Regions from separate parts of the Actinomadura sp. NPDC023710 genome, predicted to be linked through region 2. Evidence: riboswitches for the same ligand, from Rfam matches in the RefSeq annotation. Region 2 holds a riboswitch; each other region holds the start of a gene.

Region 1 (3,521 bases), on a different contig from region 2:
GCAGTCCCGATCGACCCGCCCATCTGGGACGCGGCGTTGACGACGGCGGCGGCGACCCCGGCCTCGCGCGGGGAGACGCCCGCGGTCGCCAGTGAGAACGCCGGCGGGAAGGCGGCGCCCATGCCGATCCCGAGCAGGACCTCGACCGGGACGACGGCGGTGGCGTAGCCGCTGCCCGCGTCGAGCCGGGTGAGGACGGCCAGCCCGGCCGCGGCGATGAGCAGGCCGCCGGCGATCAGCAGCCGGGCGGGCACGCGCCCGGTGAGCCGGGCGCCGACCAGGTAGCCGCTCGCGGAGTTCGCGACGGCCATCGGCAGGAACGCCAGCCCGGTGCGCATCGGGGAGAAGTGCGCGACCACCTGGAGGTAGTAGGTGAGCGTGAGGAAGACCCCGAAGGCGCCGACGACCGCGGTGGCCACCGCGACGTAGGCGCCGGCCCGGTTGCGGTCGGCGAGGATCCGCAGCGGCAGCAGCGGCGCGCCGTGCGTGGCCTGGCGCACGACGAACAGGGCGAGGGCCAGGGCGCCGATTCCCATCGGCGCGGTGGTCTGCCACGCGTCCCAGCCGTGCGGGGCGGCCTCGCCCGCACCGTACACGACGGCCGCCAGGCCGCCGGTGACGAGGACGGCGGAGATCCAGTCGAGGCGCGACCCGGGGAAGCTCGGCGGCGCCGGAAGGACGATGCGTCCCGCCACCGACGCGGCCGCGGCGATCGCGACGTTGACGTACAGGCACCAGCGCCAGTCGGCGTACTGGGTCAGCCCGCCGCCGAGCAGCAGCCCGACCGCCGCGCCGCTGCTCGCCACGGCGCCGTACACGCCGAACGCCTTCGCGCGCTCCTTGGGTTCGGTGAACGTCACCGCCAGCAGGGACAGGGCGGTGGGCGCGAGCAGCGCGGCGAACGCCCCCTGCAAGGCGCGCCCGACCACGAGGACCTCGAAGCCGGGCGCGGCCCCGGCGATCATCGAGGCGATCGCGAACCCCGCCAGCCCGGCCAGGAAGCTGCGGCGCCGCCCGACCAGGTCGGCGATCCGGCCGCCGAGCAGGAGCAGCCCGGCGAAGGGCAGGGTGTAGGCGGTGATCACCCACTGCCGGTCGGCGTCGCCGAAGCCGAGCGCGTGCTGGGCCGTCGGCAGCGCGATGTTCACGATCGTGGCGTCGAGGGCGATCATCAGCTGCGCGACGGCGATCACGACCAGCGCCGCCCAGCGCCGGTTCGGGGCGCCCGCGGACGGGCCGGACGCGGTCCGCGCCTTGATGGCGGTCATGGAACCCACCTCCCATTAAACGAAGGATTCCCCTCCAGATAGTAACTGGAGGTTTCTCCTCCGTCTATGGGTGCGGCGAAAACCGGCCGATCCCTCGGATCCCCCCTGGGCGGCGGGCTTCGCGCGGGTCGGCAGGGCACTGAGCTGCGGAAATGATCTGCGAGGACCTTGCCGTCTCTTGGTGATTTCAGTACCTTTGCCACTTCGAGACGCCTTCCAGGCGTTTTGTCCCACTCAGGTGGGCCGGGGTGCCATCCCCGCGCAACAAGGCCCGCGACCCCCTTCGTCGACCGGGCCGCACATCGTCAGCGCCGCTCTCTCTCAGCGGCACCCGCCGAGTCCGCCATGGCGCGGAGCCGGGGACCCAACCCGCACTGGGGTGAATCGGCCTGCTCAGGCCGTAGGGCGACTTCCACGTCCGAACCCGTCAGCTAACCCGGTAGGCGGCACATGGAAGCAAGGAGCCCCCCTTTGAAAGGCAAGCACAACAAGCCCTCGCGTTTTCCCCGGCCCAACCCTTGGGCCACGGCCACGCTGACGGGTCTCGCCGTCCTCGGCGTGACGGCGGCCGTGCCGACGACCTTGCAGCACGCGTCCACCGAGACGGTCGCCGCCGTCCAGACCGTGCCGAAGCAGCGGACCGCGCCGCAGGAGCAGGTCAGAGCACAGGCCCAGGTCCACAAGGAGTTCAAGGCGCCGGCGAAGGCCGAGCCGTCGACGAAGGCCGAGCCCCAGAAGCAGGCCGCCGAGCCGGAGCCGGACGATCGGTCCAAGGTCATCACGCGGGCCGAGACCTGGCATCCGCACTCCGACCAGCGGATCCCCTACAGCCAGACCAGCACGCACAACGGCTACCGCACCGACTGCTCGGGCTACGTGTCCATGGCTCTGGGGCTGTCCAAGCCCGGGACGAACACCGTCGGCCTCACCTCGTCGCGGTACACCGAGCGCATCGAGATGTCCGAGCTGAAGAAGGGCGACCTCGTCATGGACGCCCTGGGCAGCAACACCACCCGGCACGTCGTCATCTTCGAGAAGTGGGCCGACAAGGACCACTCGTCGTACTGGGCCTACGAGCAGCGCGGCCGGTACGGAACCGACCACCGGACGCTCGACTACGGGCTGTCCTCGGACGACGAGTACAAGGCGTACCGGCCGACGTCCCTCAAGTAGACCGCCCGGAAAGCCCCGGGAACGCCCGGCATCGGCGGATCGCCGGTGCCGGGCGGAACGGGCCGGGGAGCGAGACGGGTCAGACGGAGCGGACGGCCCGCAAGGACTCCTTCAGGGAGCCGAGGGTCGAGAAGACGGCCGTGGGTTCGTAACCGCAGTGGGCCATGCAGTTGGCGCAGCGGGAGTCGCGTCCCCTTCCGTAGGAGTCCCAGTCGGTCTCGTCCAGGAGTTCCCGGTAGGTCTGCGCGTAGCCGTCCGACATCAGGTAGCAGGGACGCTGCCAGCCGAAGAGGGAGTAGGACGGGATCGCCCAGGCCGTGCAGGGGAAGTCGACCTTGCCTTCCAGGAAGTCCAGGAACAAAGGCGAGTGGTTGAAGCGCCACCGCTTGCGGTTGCCGTTCCCGAACGCCTTGCGGAACAGCTCCCGCGTCTCCTGGACGCCGAGGAAGTGGTCCTGGTCGGGCGCCTTGTCGTAGGCGTAGCCGGGCGAGATCATCATCTCGTCGACCTCGAGGTCGTCGTTGAGGTAGTTCATGACGTCGATGACGGTCTGCGGCGTGTCCGTGTTGAAGATCGTCGTGTTGGTGGTGACGCGGAACCCCCGCCGCTTGCACTCCCTGATGGCCGCGACCGCGTCGTCGAAGACGCCGTCCTTGCAGACGGACTCGTCGTGGCGTTCGCGCAGGCCGTCGATGTGCACCGCCCACGCGAAGTACGGCGACGGCGTGAACTTGTCGATCTTCCTGGGTATCAGCAGCGCGTTCGTGCACAGGAAGACGAACTTCTTGCGCCGGACGAGCTCGTTCACCAGCTCGTCGATCTGCGGGTGCATGAGCGGCTCGCCGCCCGCGATGGAGACCATCGGCGCGCCGCACTCCTCGATGGCGGCGATGGCCTGCTCGACCGGCATGCGCTTCTTCAGCACGTCGTGCGGGTGCTGGATCTTCCCACAGCCGGCGCAGGCGAGGTTGCAGGCGAACAGGGGCTCCAGCTCGACGATGAGCGGGAACTTCTCCCGGCCGCGCAGCTTGTTGCGGAGGATGTAGCCCCCGATGCGAAGGCTCTGGCGGAGCGGCATGC
Region 2 (3,521 bases):
GGCCGTGACCGCGCCGATCGTGCGCGACCACCCGATAGCCGTGCTGGACGAGGAACAGCATCTGGCCGTCCCATGCGTCGGAGCTCAACGGCCAGCCGTGCGAGAACGTCACGGCCGGGCCCTCGCCCCAATCCTTGTAATAGATCTCCGTACCGTCATGGGTAGTGATCGTGCTCATGGCACCGGCTCCCTGTGAAAGGCGAGGCCGATACGGAACACCGTCGACCCCACCGGTCTCGTCGAGTCCGTAGAACACTCGGTCCTGATCCATGGCCCGCGACTTGCCACGCTGGGCATGGCTTCCCCCTCCCCTCGAAGGAGGAGCTCTTAACTTCAGAGGGGGGAAAGCCTGGCAGTAAGACGGTGAATTTCGCTTTACGTGCACTCTCTCCATGACCGGCGTGTCCTGCGTCCACCGGATCATCACCGACCTCGGCGTCGACGTGGCCCCGGCCGGCCTCTTCCTCGCCGAGTGCGCCGCCGGCGTGACGCCCGAGCCCGTCCAGGACGCCACCGGCGCGCCTCCGGCATGCGTGACATCCTCGGCGACATCGCCCGCTGGGCCGCGGGCGAGACCTTCGCCCTCGCCGCCGTCGCCGTGGGCCTCACCTGCGGGGGCGTCCTCGATGTCCCCATCGAGCCGGTCGGCCCCTCACGCTTCGCCGAGATCGGCGCCCTCGCCGCGGCGGTCAAGGCGCGCGAACCCGCCGCCGTCGCCACCGTGGTCGCCGGACCGGATGCCATCGGCCGCCACCGCCTCGTCCGTCCCGTCCACTCCTCGGGCTCCCTCGGAACGTCCTCGCAGGGCGCCCCGGTGGACACCGAGGTCGCGCGCGCCATGCTGGCCCAGGAACCTGACCGGCCTGCGCGGCCACGGCTCGCACCCGCTCCGCTCGCGTGCCCAGGGCACGCCTGGTTCAGGTTGGTGGCCGCCGAGACGTGACAGGCCCCACACCCCGGCTCGCTCGATGGAGGCCGCGTGGGGGTGCCGTGGATGGAGCACGACGTCCCGGAACTCCTCGAACCTGAGGTAGAAGACCTCTTCGACCTCGCGCCGGATGTTGTGCACGAGGCGTTCGACCTCTCGGAGCAGGGCTTGCTCGTACGCGAAGGAACGGCCGATCATGCCGTGTTCGTGGTATTCCCGGTATCCGGCAAAGGTGCGCACGCGGTCGATCCTCCGCTCGGCGTCCTCGGCCTGCCGGGCCCGAAACGTGACCTGAGCAGTCTGGAGAACAGATGTCCCACGACGAAGACCCACTCTGCGCCGTCTTCATGCCGGCTCTGGTGGTGATCCTGCATGCGGCTGAGCAGGAGAAGGGCGAGCCGCTGACGGAAGCGGAGGTGCTCGCCATCCGCGACGATGCGGTATGCATGACCGTCCCGCTCAGCGTCGCACACGACCTTGAGCGGTCTCGCGGGTACTCCGACACTCCGCCCGCAGACTGCTGGCATGAGTGGCTCTCCGTTCGGGAGCAGATCGCGGCCGAGTAGGTCGGGAGGAGAACAGGACGGGTCGGCAGGCGGGTGATATCGAGCCTCTGGCGAGTGCGGAGTTTGAAGGGCGGGCGGAACGGAGCGGATTACGGCGGTCCGGTGAGGCTGGTGCCGGTGTGGGCGGCTCGGCTGGCACGTTCGCCGCTCACGGTGGTGGCCTGGCGCGCCCGTGCTCCGTCCAGAACCCCGCGTTGCTCCTCCGACCCTGGCGTTGTTCACCGGCCCGCGTCCGGCATCGCCGTAGGCGGCGGGGGTTCCGCCTGCACGCTCAGGCCCGGTCGGCTCAGTTCCGCACCGATAGCTCAAAGATGACGAGCTGAGCGGTACGCAAATTCCAGGCACCGTTGGGCGGTCCGGTTGAGGGTGTCGCACCGAAAATCTTGGTCCAGCTTGACTGGACCGCAGCCCTTGCGTTGAGGGGGTTTTGTGAAGTCTTTGCAGGTCGACCAGGTCGTTGGGGCGTGCTTGACGAAATATGGGGCGGCTTGAACCTGTTGTGGCTCTGTGACCGACGGGGAAGCCCGTCCGGAGCGCCCGACCAGATCATGAAGGGCGCATCAAGTCCCTGATCATCAGGACGGCCGATCAAGGCACGTCCGCCGCCGAGTCCGCAGAGCGCCGATCACGGCCGAGCGGAGCCGGGGACCCACCGAAACACCGGGGTGAATCCGCACCCCCGCCGTGCGCGGGGTCGCGGTAGGGCCACTTCCATGCCCGAACCCGACAGCTAACCCGGTAGGCGGACTGGAAGAACTCAGGAGAACCTTTTCATGACCGCTCGTACTTTCGACCTGACCAAGCGCATGGGCACCCGCGTGGCCGCCGGAGCCGTCCTCTCCATGGCAGGTGTGTTCGGCTTCGCCTCCCTGGCCCCGTCCGCCCAGGCGGACACCAAGCCCGCGAACACCGCGCACGTTGCCGAGGTGTCCAAGGCCGACGCCAACGGCGCCAAGACCGGCGGCCAGAGCGCCAAGGCCGGCGCCTCCGCGCAGGACGTCATCAAGCTCGCCCGCACGCAGGTCGGCACCCACGAGGACGCCTCGGGCAACAGCAAGTTCAACAACTGGTACATCGGCTCGTCGCTGGGCGAGCTGAACGCCCACCGCATCGGTGCCGAGAGCGCCTCCGTCTACAAGGGCCAGTCCTGGTGCGACATGTTCGTGTCCTGGCTGGGCCAGCACACCGGCACCAAGGGCATGGGCGCCGACGCCTACACCGTCAGCCACGCCCAGTGGTTCAAGAAGACCGGCCGCTTCGGCGAGACCCCGAAGCCCGGCGCCGTGGTCTTCTTCGCCTGGAACGGCGGCGGCATCAAGGGTGTCGAACACGTCGGCATCGTCGTGAAGGACAACCACGACGGCACCATCAACACCATCGAGGGCAACACCGGTGACGCGGTGAAGAAGAAGGTCCGCGACACCTCCACCGTCGCCAGCTACGGCTACCCCGAGTACCGGTGAGCCCGGGCCGCTGAGCGGCCCCTTGCCCGCACCGTCCAGCGGTGCTCCCCCTCTCCACCCGCGCGATCACACCCACGTCGCGAGCACGCCCACGTGCCGTGCGCCGGATCCGTCATGCCCGAACGGCGAGTCCAGTCCCTCACGCCGAAGGCATGGCCCGGCGCCCGGCCCACCGAGCAAAGGATGAACATGCAGCAGCGAACCGCCCTTATCGGTACCGCCCTCGCGGGCATCCTGGTCGCGGGCGTGGCGGTCGAGGCCGCCCATGGGGCCCCGGCGGACAAGCCGATGGCGCACACGGTCACCGGGCAGCAGGTGACCGGGCACAAGGTCACTGGGCAGTTGGTGACCGGGCAGCAGGTGACCGGGCACAAGGTCACCGACCAGCTGGTGGCCGGGCACAAGGTCACCGACCAGGTGGTGGCCGGGCAGGCCGCCGGGCACAAGGTCACCGGGCGCAAGATCACCGGCCAGCAGGTGGCCGGGCAGCACGACGCGAAGGCCGCCCGCCACACCACCGGCAAGGCCGCTTCGAAGAGCCACGCCGTCCTGTCGGGCAGCACC
Region 3 (3,521 bases), on a different contig from region 2:
TGGACAACTGCACGGCCTCGTAGATGAACGGCAGCACGGACAGGACGCAGAAGAGGGTGAAGATGATGGGCCAGTTCCACACACCCCCCTCGTCTTCCGTCTTGCTGCCGGGCTTGCCCAGACCGAATGCGCCGATCGTCACCGGGAGGACGAGCGCGAACCCGAAGACCGCGACGAGCGCGTTGTCGATGATTCGCGCTCCCGCCCTACGGTGGATCGGCGCCAGCACCGGGTCACCGGCGTCGTCGTAGGAGCCGTAGTCGTCGTAGGCGGGCTGCTGGTTCCACTGCTCCTGTTGCGGCTGCCATTGCTGCTGGGACTGCTGTTCCCACTGCTGCTGGGACGACCGCTGCTGTGGTTGCTGCCACTGAGAACCTTGGTACGGAGGCGGCGGGCCGTAGGAACCCTGCCCCTGCCGGGGCTGGTAAGGCCGCCCGCCGTGGGGGGAATCGCTCATCTCAGTCCTCCAGGCGAAGCAACATCCGGGTGTTGCCCAACGTATTCGGCTTGACCCGGTCGAGGTTCAAGAACTCTGCCACGCCTTCGTCGTAGGAGCGGAGAAGTTCTTCGTACACCTCTGGCGCCACCGGAGTCCCCAGGATCTGCTGGAAGCCGTGGCGGGCGAAGAACTCCACCTCGAAGGTAAGGCAGAACACCCTTCGCACGCCGAGTTCACGCGCGTTCTCCAGGAGGCGGGTCACGATCCGGTGCCCGATTCCCCGTCCCCCGCATCCTTTGTCCACGGCGACCGAACGGACTTCCGCGAGGTCCTCCCACATGACGTGGAGGGCGCCGCAGCCGACGAGCGGCCCCGGCGTCCCGTGCTGGACGTCCTCGGCGACCCAGAACTCCTGGACGTCCTCGTACAGCTTGACCGTCGTCTTCTTCAGCAGGCGACGCCCCGACCCGGCGTACAGGTCGACGAGCCTGCGGATCTCCTGGACGTCGGCGGTACGTGCACGCCGGATCACGACTTCCACAAGCAGGCGAGATTATCGAACGCCGCGTGCTCGCCGGGCGACGCCCTCCGTCCGCCCGTGCCGGGCACCGCGCGCAAGTGACTAGATAAAAGAGACTAGGCACTGCCGAGGGGGCGTCGAAAGTGAGGCAGAACACAGCGCACGGAAGGCGACCCATCCGGCGATTCCCTCGTTCACCGCGCAGCGCGACCTGCGAATTCGCATGTTCTGGTTGGCATCCAATGCGGGGTCCGTTAGTGTCCATCGCTGACGTCGGCCCACCGTAGGACGGAGGCCGCACCGCCGAGTCCCACGGGTCGCAACCAGCTGCCCGGGGAGCCGGGGACCCACTTTCGGAGCGTTTCGGGGAATCGCCCTGAGCGACCACCGTGAGGGGTGAATCCGCAGTCGCGGGCGATCGGTTCGCCCACGGACGCGGACGGGCCGCTCCGGCCCGAACCCGTCAGCTAACCCGGTAGGCGGCTGAGGAGAGGAGTATTCGTGAAGCGATCGCGGCATGCTTCCCTTTCACACTTCCGTGGGCGCGCGGCCATCATGGTCGGCGCGCTCGCCGTCGTTTCGGCCGCTCCGCACGCGATCGCCCCGCATGCGATCGCCGTCGCGCACGCCGACCCCGAGCCCTCCGCCAAGGAGCTGAGGACGAAGGCGCTCAAGCTCGCCGACCAGCTGGAACAGCTCACCGAGCAGTACAACGGGCTGAAGGTCAGGCTCGCGCAGTCGCAGCGCGCCGCCAAGGTCGCCACGGAGAACGCCAAGCGCCAGGAGAAGACGCTGGAGGCGCTCCGCCAGAAGGTCGGATCCCTCGCGGCGACGAGCTACATGCAGGGCGGCTCCGACCCCGCGGTCTCGTTCGTCGCCTCCCAGGACCCGCAGTCCATCCTCGACCAGGCCGCGACCCTCCACTACTTCGCCAAGCAGGACAGCACCCAGGTGCTCGGGCTGATGCAGGCCATGCAGTCCGCTCAGCGGGCCCGCAAGTCGGCCGAGGCCCGCGCCAAGCAGGTGAAGGCCCTGAAGACGCAGCTCGACTCGCAGCGTACGAAGATCACCGACTCCTACGAGAAGATCCGCGGCAAGCTCGTCGACAAGGACCCCACCCAGCTCGCCAAGCTCCCCGTCATCGGCACCGGCAAGGCCGCGCAGGCGCTCCGCTACGCGATGGGCAAGATCGGCCGCCCGTACGTGTGGGGCGCCGCCGGCCCGACCACCTTCGACTGCTCCGGCCTGACGATGTGGGCCTACAGGCAGGTAGGCATCAACCTGCCGCACTACACCGGCAGCCAGTGGAACGCCGGCACGCACGTGTCGCGCGGCGATCTTCAGCCGGGCGACCTCGTCTTCTTCTACTCCGACCTGCACCACATGGGGATCTACGTCGGCGGCGACAAGATGCTGCACGCCCCGCACACCGGAGACGTCGTGAAGATCGCCTCCATGAACGGACGCCCCTTCGCGGGCGGCGTCCGGGTCGCCTAGGCCGTGTTTCGAAGTCCCGGCCCACTTCGCTCGCCTGGCGGCTCGCTACGTGACCGGACCTGGGCGAACGCGGCATCGCTTCGCGATCTGCCCGGTTTCGCTCGCCTCCGGCTTCGCCGCACCGGGCAGGTCACGCGTTCGCGCGCGTGCCCGAGGCCACTTCGAGACAGGCTCTAGAACCCCGCCACCGCACCCGTCGACTCTGTGAAGCCGATCGACCATCGTGGGGGCCGACCGCGCCGCCCTGGTCGGCCGAGGTGCGTCGATCAGGCCCGTCGCGAGGTCGGTCAGTGCTGTCGGAGCCGACCCGTCACGCCGACCGGGTTCGCGGTGCCGTTCACCATGCTGAACTGATCGTGCCGGGGCGCGCCGGCCAGAGCCGTCGCGGGGCCGGGCTCGCCGGAGATCGAGGCGGGCCGGGTGGGCCTGTCAGGCCCGAACGCCGTCCGCGGCGACGCCTTCTGCAGGGACCTACCTGCCAGGACGCGGGCGCCGCCGCTGCGGGGTCGGACGGAATTCGGATGAGCCGCCGTTTCTCCGGATGACGCTCGCCGTCCCCTGGCGAGCGTCGGGGGGTGCATCGCTAGATGAGCTGCCTCCGGGCCGCCCACACCACGGCCTCGATAGGGGTGTTGACCTCCAGCCGGTCGCAGATCGTCCGCAGCCGGCGCCGCAAGGTCCGAGCGCTCAGTTCCAGCTTGCGTGCCGCCACATCGGCGGTGACACCGCTGGCGATCTGGGCGAGCAACCGGATCTCTTCCTCGCTCAGCCCGAAATCGTCGGTGCCACGACGTGCGAGTGTGGCTGTTTCCACTCCGTCCTCCCTCGTCCGTGGTGATGACCGCGGGGATGCAGCCGTCCGCTGCACAGGCACGGGTTGGACCTCGATCTGTACGCGCGTTGGGTTGCCGGGTCCGGACCCTTCCGGACTTAGATCATCGGATTCCTTTTCTGTCTCACGCGCTTGGCCGGAGGTGGCCGCATGGCCGATTGCGGGGGTGTACGGGGGAACTCCGGGTGACGATTCACTCGTTGGCCTGCCGAGGGAGACGGGATGTGATCGCC
Region 4 (3,521 bases), on a different contig from region 2:
TCGTGGTTGACGAACTTGACGTCCTTGGCCCGCTGCAGGTCGTAGGCGCCGCGCAGCGCGAAGAGCATGTCGATGCGGCGGTGGATCTCCAGCCGGTCGGCGAAGTTGGCCGGCTCGGCGCGCCGGTTGGAGATCGACGGCGCCGGCGTCCGCTCCCTGACCAGCCAGTTGTAGACGCGGTGCGGGATCAGGGCGGTCCGTCCCGCCTCCAGATAGGCCTCGGCGGTGAACAGCAGGTCCTCGTAGTGCAGCCGCTCGACGAACCGCAGCCCGTGCTCCTCCAGGAAGCCGCGCCGGTACGCCTTGTTGGTCGAGAGGGTGTCGTAGAGGAGATCGGGGTTCTCGCTCAGCGAGTCGTAGACGACGCTGTGCCGGTAGAGCCACGGATACCAGGGGCGGATCCGCCCCTTGGCGCCCTCGGGCAGGTCGAGGAAGATCCGGTCGCAGAGCCCCGAGACCATGTCGGCGCCGGTGTCCTCGGCGGCGGCGAGGAGGTTGAGGCAGGCGTGCCGGTCCAGCAGATCGTCGCTGTCGAGGAACATCACGTACCGGCCGGTGGACGCATCGATCCCGGTGTTGCGGGGGCGGCCGCAGCCGCCGGAGTTGACCGGCAGGTGAACGGCCCGGACCCGCCCCGGATGGGCCGCGGCGAGCCGGTCGGCGGCCTCGCCCGTGCCGTCGGTGCTCGCGTCGTCGACGATCAACGTCTCGACGCCGCCCAGGGACTGCGCCAGCGCCGAGGCCACCGCCCGCGGAAGCCTCCGGGCGTCGTTGTAGGCGATCACCACCACGCTGACATCCGGGCGCACCGCCATGGGCATCCCCCTCCGCAGACTCCGGCGTGCTGGATACCTATCCAGGAACTCCGCACTGAGCTCCAAGGGGGATCAAAGGCTGTCAACGCTTAGCATTACCCACCGTCAGCGGAGGCATTGGGCACAACACCCGGAACGCCAGAAGGCGCCCGGCGGGAGGCCGGGCGCCTTCGTCACACGTGCGCCTTCTCTAAGGCGTCGCGTCAGCGGGCGTAGTCGGGGTAGCCGTAGCCGACGACCTGCGACTTGTCGCGCACCTTCTTCTGCACCGCGTTGTCGGTGTTGCCCTCGATGGTGGAGATGGTGCCGTTGCCGTTGTCCTTGACAACGATGCCGACGTGGTCGATGTCGCCGATGTCGGCCTTCGAGCCGTCCTGCCAGTCGTAGAACACCACGGCGCCGGGCTTGGCGGTGTGGCCCCAGCGATCGGTCTGCTTGAACCAGCTGGCGTGCTGGACGGTGTAGGCGTCCCAGCCCATGTTCTTGACGCCGGTCTGGGCGCCGAGCCAGGAGACGAACATGTTGCACCACTGGGCGCCGTTGTACTCCTTGACCGAGAAGCCGCCGTCGCGCTTGGCGGTGGCCTTCGCCTGCGGAGTCGAGACGTACCACTTGTGGTACTTGGTCTCACCGCCCTTGCCCTCGTGGATGCCGACCTGCTTCTGCGCGAGCTTGATCACTTCAGCGGGCTTGACGGCGTGCGGGGGGACCTTGAAGCCCTCGCGCCGGGCCTCGGCCGCGGCGTTCTCGGCCTTCACCGTCTTGGCCTTGGAGGACTTGTGCGCGGTGGTGCCCTGCTCGGCGACCACCGCCGTCTGGGTGGAGGTGTCGGCGACCGCGCGGCCGCCGGCGAGGGGGTTGACCACAGAGAGCCCGACCGCGCCCGCCAGGACCGCGCCTACGGCGACGCCGACGGCCTTGTCCTCGGGGCTGAGGCGGTTGAGCGAAAGTCGATCGAAAAGACCGGACATACAGGGAATCTCCTTGTCTTCCATGGCGCCTACCGGGTTAGCTGACGGATTCGGGCATGGAAGCAGCCCTACGGCGCGACTCTCGGGCGCGCCGATTCACCCCAGAAACGTGGGTCCCCGGCTCCGTTCCGGTCGCACTGACCGGACGGACTCGGCCTCGCACCGCGCGAGCGGTGCAGGTTTACGGATTTCTCACTGACAGATCTTGATGAGGGGGCGCGCGTCACTGGGCGCGCATCGCGTGCGGATTCCGCTCCGCGATCCTCGGCCGCGCATGGTGCGGCCGGTGGCAACGCATGGGACGCGTTGCGTGATTCGGGATCGAAGGTACCAACCTTCTCAAGAAAAGCAAACCAGACATAAAGCAAAGTCTTGCCTGCTCAAGGCCCTTCCAAGAGACTCCCAACACCGGGACTGCGCCGCCTCTTCCCGATCTTTGTCGAGACGCCCCTCAGCCCCTTGCCCGCCGTACTTACCGGGCCTTCGGGAAAAGGTAAAGAAGATCGAATGGAGGGCGGCCGGCACTCCCCGCCCCCGGTCTGCACCACCCGCCCGCCCGTCCAGGTGAGGCGCACGTCACATTCGGCGATCTCCGCTGGTCAGGCGTGCCGTTCGTCACCGTGAGGCTCGGACGATCACTCCACGTGGATGGCGAAGAGGGTGGTGTCGTCCGCCGCCCGGTCGTGCTCCATCCGCGCGAGAACCTCGTCCAGCACCCGGTCGGGACGCGTGGAGGAGTCCTGCAGGATGTGGGTCAGGCGGGCGATCCGCTCGTCCAGATCCGCGTCCCTGCGCTCCACCAGGCCGTCGGTGTAGAGGAAGAGCATGTCGCCCGGATTCAGCCCGGTGGTGATCGTCGTGTACTCCCAGCCGGCCATGGCGCCGAGCATCGGGTCGCGGACCACCTCCAGCGGGGTCGCCCGCCCGTCCCGCACCAGGATCGGCGGCGGATGGCCCGCGCACGTCCACTCCAGGAGGTGCCGGGACGGGTCGTAGTGGGCGACGATGGCGGTGCCCGTCGCGGGCGGGTCCATGGCGCCGATCAGCTCGTTCAGCCAGCCGACCAGCCGTCCGGCCCGCTCCCCCGTGCAGGCGAGGCCCAGCAGGCCGTTCCGGGTCCGCGCCATCGCCGCCGCCGCCGGCAGCCCGTGCCCGGCGGCGTCCCCGATGGCGAACATCGCCCGCCCGTCCTGCAGGGCACGGGTCGCGAACCAGTCGCCGCCGATGCGGGCCGTGCTCTCCGCCGCCATACTGCGGATCGAGGTGCGCAGGCCCGGGAGCTGCTCGGCCTCGTCCTCGTCCGGCAGGATGGCCCGCCGCAGCGTCACCGCCACGCGCCGCTCCTGCGCCGTCCGCGCCTGCTGGCGCAGCATCTGCCGCCGGGTCTCGGCCAGCGCGTGCTCCACCCCGCGCCGCCGGGTGATGTCCTGCGAGACGATGTTGATCGAGACGGGCAGCCCGGACTCGCCGAGCACGGGCTCGGCGAACACCCACAGATGGCGGGGCGTCCCGTCATTGCCGGTCACGCGGTGCTCCGCCTCCACCGGTTCGCGGCGGGAGAACATCGTCTGGACCGCCTCCTCGACCAGCGGAAGGTCGTCGTCGGCCACGACCTTCGGCAGGTCGTGCGGCATCGGCGGCACCTCGTCGGGTGAGAGGCCGTAGTTGGCCAGCATCTGCGGCGTCCAGTCCGCCTCCCCGGTCGCCAGGTCCCACTCCCCGAATCCGATCAGGG

The links. Region 2 has a riboswitch for cyclic di-AMP ahead of AB0H37_RS17055 (CHAP domain-containing protein). Riboswitches for the same ligand answer to the same signal wherever they lie in the genome.
Region 1: linked by a shared signal. The riboswitch ahead of AB0H37_RS39000 (hypothetical protein) and the one ahead of AB0H37_RS17055 (CHAP domain-containing protein) in region 2 are both predicted to bind cyclic di-AMP.
Region 3: linked by a shared signal. The riboswitch ahead of AB0H37_RS31840 (NlpC/P60 family protein) and the one ahead of AB0H37_RS17055 (CHAP domain-containing protein) in region 2 are both predicted to bind cyclic di-AMP.
Region 4: linked by a shared signal. The riboswitch ahead of AB0H37_RS43415 (CHAP domain-containing protein) and the one ahead of AB0H37_RS17055 (CHAP domain-containing protein) in region 2 are both predicted to bind cyclic di-AMP.

What each region holds. Positions count from the first base shown of each region.
Region 1 is NZ_JBFAGB010000050.1:35,290-38,810, forward strand. It holds gene AB0H37_RS38995 (MFS transporter) at 1-1,268, opposite strand, end outside; cyclic di-AMP (ydaO/yuaA leader) riboswitch at 1,591-1,729, shown strand; gene AB0H37_RS39000 (hypothetical protein) at 1,740-2,441, shown strand; gene hpnH (adenosyl-hopene transferase HpnH) at 2,521-3,521, opposite strand, start outside.
Region 2 is NZ_JBFAGB010000013.1:73,951-77,471, forward strand. It holds gene AB0H37_RS17035 (alpha/beta hydrolase) at 1-178, opposite strand, end outside; gene AB0H37_RS17040 (hypothetical protein) at 530-943, shown strand; gene AB0H37_RS17045 (hypothetical protein) at 995-1,294, shown strand; gene AB0H37_RS17050 (hypothetical protein) at 1,276-1,494, shown strand; cyclic di-AMP (ydaO/yuaA leader) riboswitch at 2,104-2,253, shown strand; gene AB0H37_RS17055 (CHAP domain-containing protein) at 2,268-2,957, shown strand; gene AB0H37_RS17060 (hypothetical protein) at 3,147-3,521, shown strand, end outside.
Region 3 is NZ_JBFAGB010000032.1:110,814-114,334, reverse strand. It holds gene AB0H37_RS31850 (RDD family protein) at 1-457, opposite strand, end outside; gene AB0H37_RS31845 (amino-acid N-acetyltransferase) at 459-986, opposite strand; cyclic di-AMP (ydaO/yuaA leader) riboswitch at 1,251-1,457, shown strand; gene AB0H37_RS31840 (NlpC/P60 family protein) at 1,461-2,456, shown strand; gene AB0H37_RS31835 (LuxR C-terminal-related transcriptional regulator) at 3,040-3,270, opposite strand.
Region 4 is NZ_JBFAGB010000075.1:7,408-10,928, reverse strand. It holds gene AB0H37_RS43420 (CDP-glycerol glycerophosphotransferase family protein) at 1-815, opposite strand, end outside; gene AB0H37_RS43415 (CHAP domain-containing protein) at 1,019-1,786, opposite strand; cyclic di-AMP (ydaO/yuaA leader) riboswitch at 1,798-1,953, opposite strand; gene AB0H37_RS43410 (SpoIIE family protein phosphatase) at 2,422-3,521, opposite strand, start outside.